2 regions of the Microbacterium sp. AG157 genome follow, and region 2 is predicted to be linked to the other one. Evidence: predicted binding sites of a transcription regulator. Region 2 holds the regulator's gene; the other holds the start of a gene.
What was found. Region 2 encodes LexA, which represses DNA repair genes until DNA is damaged. Its sites were predicted from a motif close to TCGAACANNTGTTCGA; they were not measured.
Positions count from the first base shown of each region.

Region 1: a site for LexA is predicted at 3,133-3,148, ahead of DEU35_RS04930 (intein-containing Rv2578c family radical SAM protein). Genes of this name have one in related genera too.

Region 1 covers NZ_QRDK01000001.1:1,027,175-1,032,577, forward strand. Annotated here, with positions in the region: gene DEU35_RS04920 (S8 family serine peptidase) at 1-1,642, opposite strand, end outside; gene DEU35_RS04925 (D-alanyl-D-alanine carboxypeptidase family protein) at 1,904-3,025, opposite strand; gene DEU35_RS04930 (intein-containing Rv2578c family radical SAM protein) at 3,157-5,292, shown strand; gene DEU35_RS04935 (DEAD/DEAH box helicase) at 5,365-5,403, opposite strand, start outside.
Region 2 covers NZ_QRDK01000001.1:210,735-216,137, forward strand. Annotated here, with positions in the region: gene hisB (imidazoleglycerol-phosphate dehydratase HisB) at 1-482, opposite strand, end outside; gene DEU35_RS01095 (histidinol-phosphate transaminase) at 479-1,573, opposite strand; gene DEU35_RS01100 (LysM peptidoglycan-binding domain-containing protein) at 1,620-1,970, opposite strand; gene lexA (transcriptional repressor LexA) at 2,229-2,918, shown strand; gene DEU35_RS01110 (prolyl oligopeptidase family serine peptidase) at 3,069-4,955, shown strand; gene hflX (GTPase HflX) at 5,075-5,403, opposite strand, start outside.

The DNA.
Region 1 (5,403 bases), 820 kb from region 2:
GACCCGTCACGTTCTCGCCGACGAGGGTCGCCGTGGCATCGGCCGTGCCGCGCACGTAGGCGAGCAGGGCGTCGCGATACCGGGCGTCGATGTGCACGGTGGGCACCGAATGGAAGTCGTTGTCGACCGAGGCGGGAGTGACGTTGACGAGGATCATGCCCACGCCGCCGGCGTCCTTCACCGCCTGCGACTTCTCGATGCGCGCGTTCTGCCCTCGGTCGCACACGACGATCTTGCCGGCCGCCTTCGCGGCGTCGAGCGATCCGATGAGGCACAACGCGGCGCCCGCGGGATCGGCTCCGGATGCCGCGATATCGCCCGCGTAGACCACGGGAGCCGTCACGTCCTGGCCCTCGCGGACCGACACCGTGGCACCCGCGGCCTGGAAGCCGTCGGGCAGTTCCACGGTTCCCTCGTAGGTGGGGATCGTGGATGCCGCGACCGTCGTGTACCAGGGCGAGGCGTGGTCGGCGGTCGACGCGCCGGGGCCGGAGTTGCCGGCCGAGACCGACACGAAGACACCGGCCGCAGCGGCGTTGAAGAACGCCTGGTCCTCGAGGGAGAGCGTGGTGGTGGCCGCGCCTCCGCCGATCGAGTAGTTGATGACGTCGACGCCGTCGGACACCGCGGCGTTGATCGCGCCGAGCAGGTCGCTCAGGGCGCAGACGTCGTCCGTGGTGACGAGGGGGTCGGGACCCGCCCAGCAGGCCTTGTACGCGGCAACCTTGGCGGCCGGGGCGACACCCGAGATGGCGCCGAAGTCGATGCCCTCGACGCTCGCGTCGACTCCGTTGTTTCCCGCGGCCGTGCTGGCGGTGTGGGAGCCGTGCGCGTCGCCGTCGCGGGGCGAGCGGTAGTCCGCCTCGAAGGTGAAGCCCGTGGCGGCGGCACCCTGGTCGAAGTACCGGGCGCCGACGAGCTTGGTCGAGTAGTCCGAGAGCGACCACCCGTTGCCCTCTGCCACGCGGGTGGAGCGGAAGTCGGTGCCGTCGCCCTTGCGGAAGACGACGTCGTTGCCGTCGAGATAGGGCTCCGAGCCGGCCGTGGTGCCGAGCTGCTCGCCCGCGAAGGCGGGGTTCTCGGGCGCGATGCCGGTGTCGACGACACCGACGACGACGCCCTCGCCGGCCGAACCGATGCCACCGATCTTCTGCCAGACGCCGTCGTCACCCTCGAGGCCGAGGAACTCGGTCGAGGGGACGGCGACCGGGTGGCGGATCTCGTCGGGCACGACCTTCTGCACACCCTTGGTCGCGGCGAGCTTGGCGGCCTGGTTCGGGTCCATGCTCGCACTGAAGCCGTTGACGGCGATCGTGTAGGTGGCATCGGGACGAACACCCGCCTCCTCGGCGACGTTCTGCTGCCGCTCCTCGAGGAAGGCGGAGTACTTCCGCGCCTGCGGGGAGTCGGCGTCGAGCCGCGCCTCGTCGGACTTCGTGGCGTCGAGGCCCGGCTCGCCGCCCTCGTACGTGGCGACGGGGGCCTCGTCGAGGACCACGATGTAACGGCCCGTCGCGGATTCGATGGGTGTGGGAGGCGTCACCCCCTCGCCCACGTCGGCAGCCTGAACGGCTGTGGCTCCGGCAACGGTGAACAGTCCGGCCAGGGAAATGGCCGCGACCGAACGCAGGGTTCGACCCATCGTGCGCTCCAAACGGGGGGATGAATTGAGCGATCTGCGCGGCAGCGGTGGCGCGCGTTGCACAAACATAACTCAGAGCGCTTTCATCACCAACGTTCAGTTTGGACGACATTCGAAGACGTCGGCATCCCGAGCCGTCCTTCCCGCGGGGCACGAGCGCTCGCATCCGGTCTCTGAGAGTCGGGGTCCGCCACCCCTGTCACCCCGGTCAGCGGGTCGTCGGACCGGCACCGCGGGCGGGGGCCGCGACCCGACGACGCGTCAGTAGGTCGGCGCGGCAGGCAGTCCGAAGAACTCCTCGAGGGTCGTGAAGCCGCCCTCGTGGTAGGCGCGGGCGAGCTCGGGACCGATGTAGCGCAGATGCCACGCCTCGGGCTCGTAGCCGCTGACACTCTCGCGTCCCTCAGCGTAGCGGGTGATGAAGCCGTACTCCCAGGCGTGCTCGCGCACCCACGCGCCCTGCGGCGACCCGGCGACGTCGTCGAGCGTGCGGCAGGAGCCGTTGCAGGGGACGATGTCGACGGCCATCCCGGACTGGTGCTCGCTGAACCCCGGGCGCGCGCTCTCTCGATCAGCCTCGGCGACGCCCCCCACGGCGACTCGTCCCGCGTAGGTGGACTTCTGCGTCGTGTACGAACGGTAGGCGCTGAGGTAGCCGATCTCGCCGACTCCGGCGTCGGAGGCGGCCTTCACGAGCGAGGTGAGGGCGGCCGCGGCCGGGGCGCGGACCGCGGAGTCCTCGAGGGCACGTACGTTCGCGGGCATGACGAGGTCGCCCGGCTGGTAGTCCACCGGGTCGTAGGGGCGCTGCTTGTTGACGACGAGCCACTCACGGTTCGGGTCCGAGAGCGAGACGCAGGGGGCGATCCCGGATGCCACGGCGGCACGGAACGCCTGACCGCCACCGGCCGCCGCGATGGTGGCCGCATCGTCACCCGACGCCAGGGCGGCGGTGAAGGCGGGGTCGTCGCAGGGAGTCGCTGTCGCGGCGACGGCGGCGAGCTGCGGAACGGGTATCCCGTCGTCGGCGACGGGCGGAGGGCCGGAGAGATGGTCGACGGCGTCGGACGCCGGGCCGGGCACTCCGCCGGAGGCGGCGGCGCCGATCGCCACCGCGCACCCGGCGACGACGATCACGGCCGCGACCACCACGACCAGACGCCGCCGCAGCAGCACCGGGGAGAATCGACGGATGCCGCGCGGCCCGGGCGCGGCGGCATCGAACGCGCCGATCCGGCCACGACGCCGGGCGCGGGTCGGAGCCTGCTCGGCGGGGGCGCGCTCGTCGAACACGGCGGGGAGGGTGAGCGCCGCGGTCGCGAGCCTCTCGGCCTCGGCGCGCGCGGCGCGGCGTGGCGAAGTCTCGGGATCGTGGCTGGTCATCGACTCCATTCTCGCGCGCGCATTCTGAGCGGTCGACCCGGGTGACGGCGGGCTCGGCGAAACTCGTTCACGTTGACGATTCTCGTGGCCGCGGCGTTGCCATTTCCTAGAACATGTGTTCGACTATTCTCATGAGATGGCAGGGGCAGCAGCTGGGCGTCGACGACACAGCCGCGCTCCCGGGCATGGAACGAATGGACGGCCTCGTCCGCTCGGTGACGACCCCGGAGTTCGCCGGGATGACGTTCCACGAGGTGCTCTGCAAAAGCGCACTGAATCGCGTCCCTGGCGCCTCGGCCATGCCGTTCGACTGGACCGTGAATCCCTACCGAGGCTGCAGTCACGCGTGCTCGTACTGCCTCTCCCCGGACACCCTCATCTTGAAAGCGGACGGCCGACAGGTCCCCCTGTCGGATATCCGCGTCGGAGACGAGGTCATCGGCACCGAGCGGGGATCGCGATACCGCCATTACGTGCGAACAACCGTTCGCGCGAAGTGGACCACTCGCAAACGCCTCCATCGCGTCACCCTCGCGGATGGTACCGAGATCGAGGGCAGCGCAGACCACCGGTTCCTGACGGAGCGCGGCTGGAAGCACGTCACCGATTCCCCCGTCGCGGGCCGACAGCGCCCTCATCTCACCGTGTCGAACCGTCTGCAGGGTTTCGGAACGGGTGCCCACACCTCCGTGGAGGCGTCGGGTCCGGACTGGCGCCAAGGGTATCTGACCGGCATGGTGCGCGGTGACGCGATGATCTTTCACAAGACCTACGACGACGGGAATCGAGCCCGCGAGATCCACCGATTCCGCCTCGCCCTGGCCGATCGGGAGGCGCTCGATCTCGCAAAGGAGCTTCTCGAGCAGATCGGCATCGTCACGATGGTCCGCCCCTTCTCCGTGCCCGCGCATCGCCGACCCATGACGGCTCTTCACACGGCAAAAATGCACGATGTCGCGCGTCTCGAGGACTACATCGCGATACCGCGCTTGCGAAGCCGGGAGTGGATGGCGGGCTTCCTCGGGGGCATCTTCGACGCGGAGGGCTCGTGTTCGCGCGGGATCGTGCGAATAAGCAACGCGAACGAGGAACTTCTCTCGCTGACCGAAGAGGCTTTCGCCGCATTCCGCTTCGACGCTGTTCGCGAACCCGCTCGCCCGAACGGTGTGTCGAGTATCCGCCTTCGCGGAGGGCTCACCTCGAGACAGCGATTCTTCGATACCGCCCGACCGTCCATCACGCGCAAACTCGATGTCTGCGGGACAGCGGTCAAGACCAGCGCGGACCTGAGAGTCGTGAACGTCGAGGACATCGGCTACGACATCGACATGATCGACATTACGACGGACACCGAGGACTTCGTCGCGAACGGCGTCATCAGCCACAACTGCTTCGCTCGAAAAACTCACGAGTACCTCGACCTGGATTACGGGGCCGACTTCGACTCGCAGATCGTGGTGAAGGTGAACGTGGCCGACGTGCTACGCACCGAGTTGCGCCGGGGGTCGTGGGCGCGGGAACCCGTGATGCTCGGGACGAACACCGATCCCTATCAGCGTGCGGAGGGTCGGTACCGCCTCATGCCGGACATTGTCGGGGCCCTCACCGACAACGGCACACCTTTCTCGATCCTCACCAAGGGCACGCTGCTTCGACGGGACCTCCCTCTCCTCGCCGAGGCCTCGCAGCAGGTTAAGGTCACGCTGGCGATGTCGATCGCCGTCTTCGACGACGCCCTCCAGCACTCGATCGAACCGGGCACTCCCAGTGCCGAAGCCCGGCTCGAAACCGTGCGCGCGGCGACCGCCGCGGGATTCCGGGTGACGGTGTTCCTCATGCCGATCATGCCGCACCTCACCGACTCGGTCTCCGCTCTCGACGACGCTCTGGCGCGCATTCGCGAGGCCGGTGCGGCGCGTGTCGTATACGGGGCACTACACCTGCGCCCCGGCGCGAAGCAGTGGTTCTTCGAGTGGCTCGAACGCGAGCACCCGAACCTCATGTCGTCGTACCGCGGGCTCTACCCGGGAGTCTCCACCTCGGCGCCGAAGGCCTATCGCACGTGGCTCGGCAAGCGCATGCGACCGCTGCTGCGCATGCACCGCCTCGACGGGTGGGACGAAGACGATCACCCGCGCGGCCGCCCGCAGCCGGGGTTGGCCGCCCGCACACCGCCTGTCAGCAGCCTCGGACCCGTTCACCGCACCGGGGTCCCGGCATCCGGTCGCCCCCGCGTCGCGCCTGCGAGCGAGCCGACCCTGTTCTGACCTGCCGATTCTCGCCGCGGGAAACGCGCAAAGCCCCCGTCGCGGAGGCGACGAGGGCTTTGCGTGAGGGATCTACGCGTCGACGTTCGACAGCTGACGGCCCGACAGCTC
Region 2 (5,403 bases):
ACGTGAACGGTCAGACCGGCGTGGATCGAGATCGCCTCGAAGGAGTGGCGAACGAGTGAACCGGTGAAGTGACCGCCGATGAGGTGGTGCTCGAAGCCGGCGGGCTCACCGGTGTGCACGAGGTACGGGCGCCCGCTGATGTCGACCACGGCCTGCGCGAGGGCCTCGTCGAGCGGCACGAGGGCGTCGCCGTAGCGAGCGATACCGGACTTGTCGCCGAGCGCCTGGCGGATAGCCTGCCCGAGCACGATCGAGGTGTCTTCGACCGTGTGGTGTGCATCGATGTGGGTGTCGCCCGTCGAGCGGACGCGCAGGTCGGTCAGCGAGTGCTTCGCGAAAGCGGTGAGCATGTGGTCGAAGAACGGCACGCTCGTCGAGATGTCGCTGACGCCGCGTCCGTCGAGGTCGAGCTCGAGCTCGACTCGGGACTCACTCGTCTCGCGCGCGATCGAGGCGGTACGGGGCGAGGCGGGGCCGGTCATGACCGCGATCCTACCGAGGCCAGCGCGTCCAGGAATGCGGTGGTCTCGTCGGCCGTTCCCGCGGTGACGCGCAGGTGGTGGGCGATGCCGACGTCGCGGATGAGGACGCCCCGGTCGTACAGCGCCTTCCAGGTGGCCGCCGGGTCGTCGACGCCGCCGAACAGGACGAAGTTGGTCCACGACTCGTGGGCGGTGTAGCCGAGGGCCGACACCGTGGCCGAGATCCGGTCGCGCTGCGCGACGATCTCGTCGACCATCGACAGCATCGTCTCGGCGTGGCCGAGCGCGGCGGTCGCCGCCGCCTGCGTGAGGGCGCTCAAGTGGTACGGCAGCCGCACCAGGCGGAGGGCGTCGACCAGCGCGGGGTCGGCCGCCAAGTAGCCCACCCGGGCGCCCGCGAAGGCGAAGGCCTTGCTCATGGTGCGCGAGACCACCAGACGCGGGCGATCGGGAAGCAACGACACCGCCGAGGGCTCGTCACGGGGCGCGAACTCCTCATAGGCCTCGTCGACGATCACGATGCCGTCGGTCGCGTCGTACACCGCCTCGACGACGTCGAGGCGCAGGGGGGTGCCCGTCGGGTTGTTCGGCGCGCAGAGGAAGACGATGTCGGGGCGCTGCTCGCGCACCTGGGCGGCGGCCGACTCGGGCGACAGGGTGAAGTCGTGCTCGCGTTCCCCGACGATCCAGCGCGCGCCCGTGGCACGCGTGAGGATCGGGTACATCGAATAGGTGGGGGCGAAGCCCATCGCCGTGCGACCGGGGCCGCCAAAAGCCTGCAGAATGTGCTGAAGCACCTCGTTCGAACCGTTGGCCGCCCAGATCTGGTCGGGGTTCAGACCGTGCCCGAGGTATCCCGCGAAGGCCTCGCGCAGACCGGTGAACTCACGGTCGGGGTAGCGGTTGACGTCCCGCAACGCCCGAGCCACGGCATCGAGGATGTCGTCAGCCACCTCGGACGGAACGGGATGCGTGTTCTCGTTGACGTTGAGCGCCACGGGCAGTGCGGCCTGCGGGGCTCCGTACGGGGTCATGCCCCGCAGATCGTCGCGAAGAGGAAGGTCGTCGAGGCGTACGGTCACCTCACCCATCGTAGGCGTCGAGGGAGGGCGGAGTGCGCGAGCCGGGTCGGGGCGCTCAGGCCGCGGGGGCGTACTCGGCGGGGATCGCGATGCGCTGACCCGCCGACACCGAGCCGCCGGGAAGAGCGTTGAGGCGAGTGATCTCGGCGACCACGTCACGCGGGTCGGCCGAGGGGGCCACGTCTTCAGCGATGGACCACAGGGTCTCGCCGCTCATGACGGTGATCTCGGTGAACGCCCCGGCAGGGGCGCCGGCGTCGCCGGACGCAAGGGCGGACCCGCCGCCGACGATCGCCACGGCAAGCACGGCGACGATCGGAAGCGAGACGAGGAACGCCACGACACGACGGCCGCGCGCGGTGATGCGCAGGCGGGTGGACGGGGCGGTGAGGGCGATGCTGCTCATGATGTGCTCCTTGGTGGGGAGAGATTCGCACCCCGCCCTCGGCCGGGAGGGCGGTGGTGCGAATCTGTATTCCGAATCTATCTTCGAACCTGTTCGAGTGTCAAGACGTCGTGTATCGCATACGAATCGAACGCGACACGCGTGGGGCTCCGTGTCATTCGGGTCGTCGACCGGATACGGTTTCGACACGGAGACCTCATCACCAACCTCCGACATTCGAATTTCCGCCGTGGTTCCCGCGGCGCGAGGGGAGCACAGATGACCGACGCGACGACCGCTGCCGGCCGCGAGCGGCCGCAGACGCGGCGGCGGAAGAACCTCAGCGACAAGCAGCTGGCGATCCTCGAAGTGATCCAGCGCTCGATCGCTCGGCACGGGTATCCGCCGAGCATGCGCGAGATCGGCGACGCGGTCGGCCTCAAGTCGCTCTCGAGCGTCACCCACCAGCTCAATCAGCTCGAGCTCAGCGGATATCTCCGTCGCGACCCCGGCAAGACACGTGCGATGGAGGTGCTCATCGATCTTCCCGGCGCCGCCGCCGAGAACCCCGCCGACACCGCCCCCGCCCTGGGCGACGCCGCCCTCGTGCCCCTGGTCGGTCGCATCGCCGCCGGCGTGCCCATCACTGCCGACCAGCAGGTCGAGGAGATCTTCCCTCTCCCGCGCCAGCTCGTCGGAAAGGGCGACCTGTTCATGCTCAAGGTCTCGGGCGACTCCATGATCGACGCGGCCATCTGCGACGGGGACTGGGTCGTCATCCGCTCTCAGGCCACCGCCGAGAACGGCGAGATCGTGGCCGCCATGCTCGACGACGAGGCGACCGTCAAGACGTTCCGCCGGCGCGACGGCCACACCTGGCTCCTCCCCCGCAACAGCGCGTTCGAGCCGATCCTCGGCGATGAGGCGGTCATCCTCGGTCGCGTGGTCGCGGTGCTGCGCACCGTCTGATCGGACCATCGAGGGCCGGATGCCCGCACGCGCGGCGGCATCCGGCCCTCTGCACGCTCGGGCCGCTCGGCACCTCACCCGCCTTCGGGTTCCCACGGATGCGGGGCGATCGCCGGGTCGAATGTCGGAGCCCCTGCCTAGGCTGGTGTCATGGCTGACACGCTCCCCTACGGTTCCTGGCCCTCCCCGATCACGGCCGGGTCGGTCGCGCAGGCGTCACCGCGGGTCGACGGAGCGCGGCTCGTGGGCGACGAGATCTGGTGGGGCGAGTCCGTCCCCCACGAAGCGGGTCGCGTCGCGGTGAAACGCCGCCGGGCCGACGGCTCGACCGATACGGTGCTCCCCGCACCCGCCAATGCGCGCTCCGCGGTCCACGAGTACGGCGGCGGCGCGTGGACGGCGTCCGACGACGGTGAGCTGTACTACGTCGAGAAGACCGACCAGCGCGTGTACGCGCTCCGTCCGGGCGAGACCGCGCGGGCGCTGACTCCCGCCGACGACGCCGTACGCCACGGCGGCCTCCGCTGGGAGCACGGCGTCCTCTTGGCCGTCCGCGAGACCCACGGCTCTTCCCGAGTTCCGCGCCGGGCGATCGTGCGCATCCCGCTCGACGGAACGGTCGAGGTGCTCGCCGAGGGTAGCGACTTCCTCGCGCAGCCGGCCCTCTCCCCCGACGGTCGGCGTCTGGCCTGGGTCGCCTGGAACCACCCCGACATGCCGTGGGATGCCACGGTCCTGCGCGTTGCCGACCTCGAGACGGGATCCGTCCGCGATGTGGCGGGCGGCGAGTCGCGCGCGCCGCTGCAGCCCGTCTGGATAGCGGACGACGAGCTGCTCTACGCCGACGATCCCGACGGGCGCTGGAACCTCTTCCGCCGCCCTCTCGACGGCGACGCCCAGGCCCTCGCCCCCGCTGACGCCGACACCGGCGGCGGCCTGTGGGTCCTCGGCACCCGGTGGTTCGGGGCCGCCGCCGACGGGCGCGTCGTCGCGGTCCGCACCAACGGAGCCGACGACATCGTCGAGATCGCCCCCAGCGGCGTGCGCCCGGTCGGGGTCCCCGTCGTCGCGGGAGCAGCGATCGACGATGTCCGTGAGGCGCGCGTGCTCGTCTCGGGGTCCGATGCGGGCGGACGCTCGGGACTCTGGCTGGTCGACCTCGACTCCGGCTCGGTCGAGCTCGTCACCGGCGGTGCCGGCTCCTGGGGGGACGAATGGATGCCGGTAGCCCGCGCCCTATCGACCGACGGCCCCCACGGCCCGGTGCACGCTTTCGCCTACGCCCCGACCAACCCCGACGTCACTCCCGCCGCAGACGAGCGGCCGCCCTACGTCGTCCTCGTGCACGGTGGACCCACCTCGCACGTGGGCCCCGCCCCCTCGGCGAAGACGGCGTTCTTCACCAGTCGCGGGATCGGCGTTCTCGACGTCAACTACGGCGGCTCCACCGGTTACGGGCGCAGGTACCGCGACCGACTCAAGGGACAGTGGGGCGTCGTCGATGTCGATGACGTCGCAGCCGCGGCATCCGCCCTCGCCGAGGCGGGTCTCGCCGACCCCGGTCGTCTCGCCGTCGCCGGCGGATCGGCGGGCGGGTGGACGGTGCTGGCCGCGGTGACCCGCACCGACGTGTTCTCGGCCGGTATCTCGCGCTACGGCGTGGGAGATGCTCGCGCTCTCGCCGAGGACACCCACGATTTCGAGGCTCGCTACCTCGACGGACTCATCGGCCCCCTGCCCGAGGCCGAGGCGGTGTATGTCGAGCGATCACCTCTAGGGCGCCCGGATCTGTTCCGCGTACCCCTGCTGATCCTGCAGGGCTCGGAAGACCGAGTCGTCCCGCCCTCGCAGGCCGAGGCCATCCGCGATGCTCTCACCGCGCACGGCGTGCCGCACGCGTACGTGCTGTACGAGGGCGAGGGTCACGGCTTCCGGCGGTCCGAGACGGTGATCGACTCACTCGAGCGCGAGCTCGGCTTCCTCGGCGCGGTGTTCGGCTTCGAGACCCCCGGCGTCCGGGCACTCGAGCTCAGCTGACCTCTCGAGGCGCCGGAGGCGCAGACAACCCTCAGGGCGGAGGCGCCCCGCGCGGCCGACGGAGGCAAAAGGGACGGGCCCCCACGCCGAAGCGCGGGGGCCCGTGATCCGACCGGGGATCAGGCTCCGAACGCGGCGAGCTCCGCCGCGAGGCGCGCGCCCACGTGAGCGTGCAGGAACGTCCCGCTCTCGCGGTGCTCCTGGGCGACGATCAATCCGCTCTCGTGCACGGCAGAGACGAGGTCGCCACGGTCGTAGGGAACGATCGCCTGCACCTCGACCGCCGGCCGCGGCAGGGCGTCCTCGATGGCGGCGCGCAGCTCCTCGATGCCCTCCCCTGTCCGGGACGAGACGAACTTCGCGTTCGGCGCGAGCCCTCGCAGCACGAGACGGTCGTCTTCGCCGACCAGGTCCGCCTTGTTGAAGACCACGATCTCCTGACCGAAGT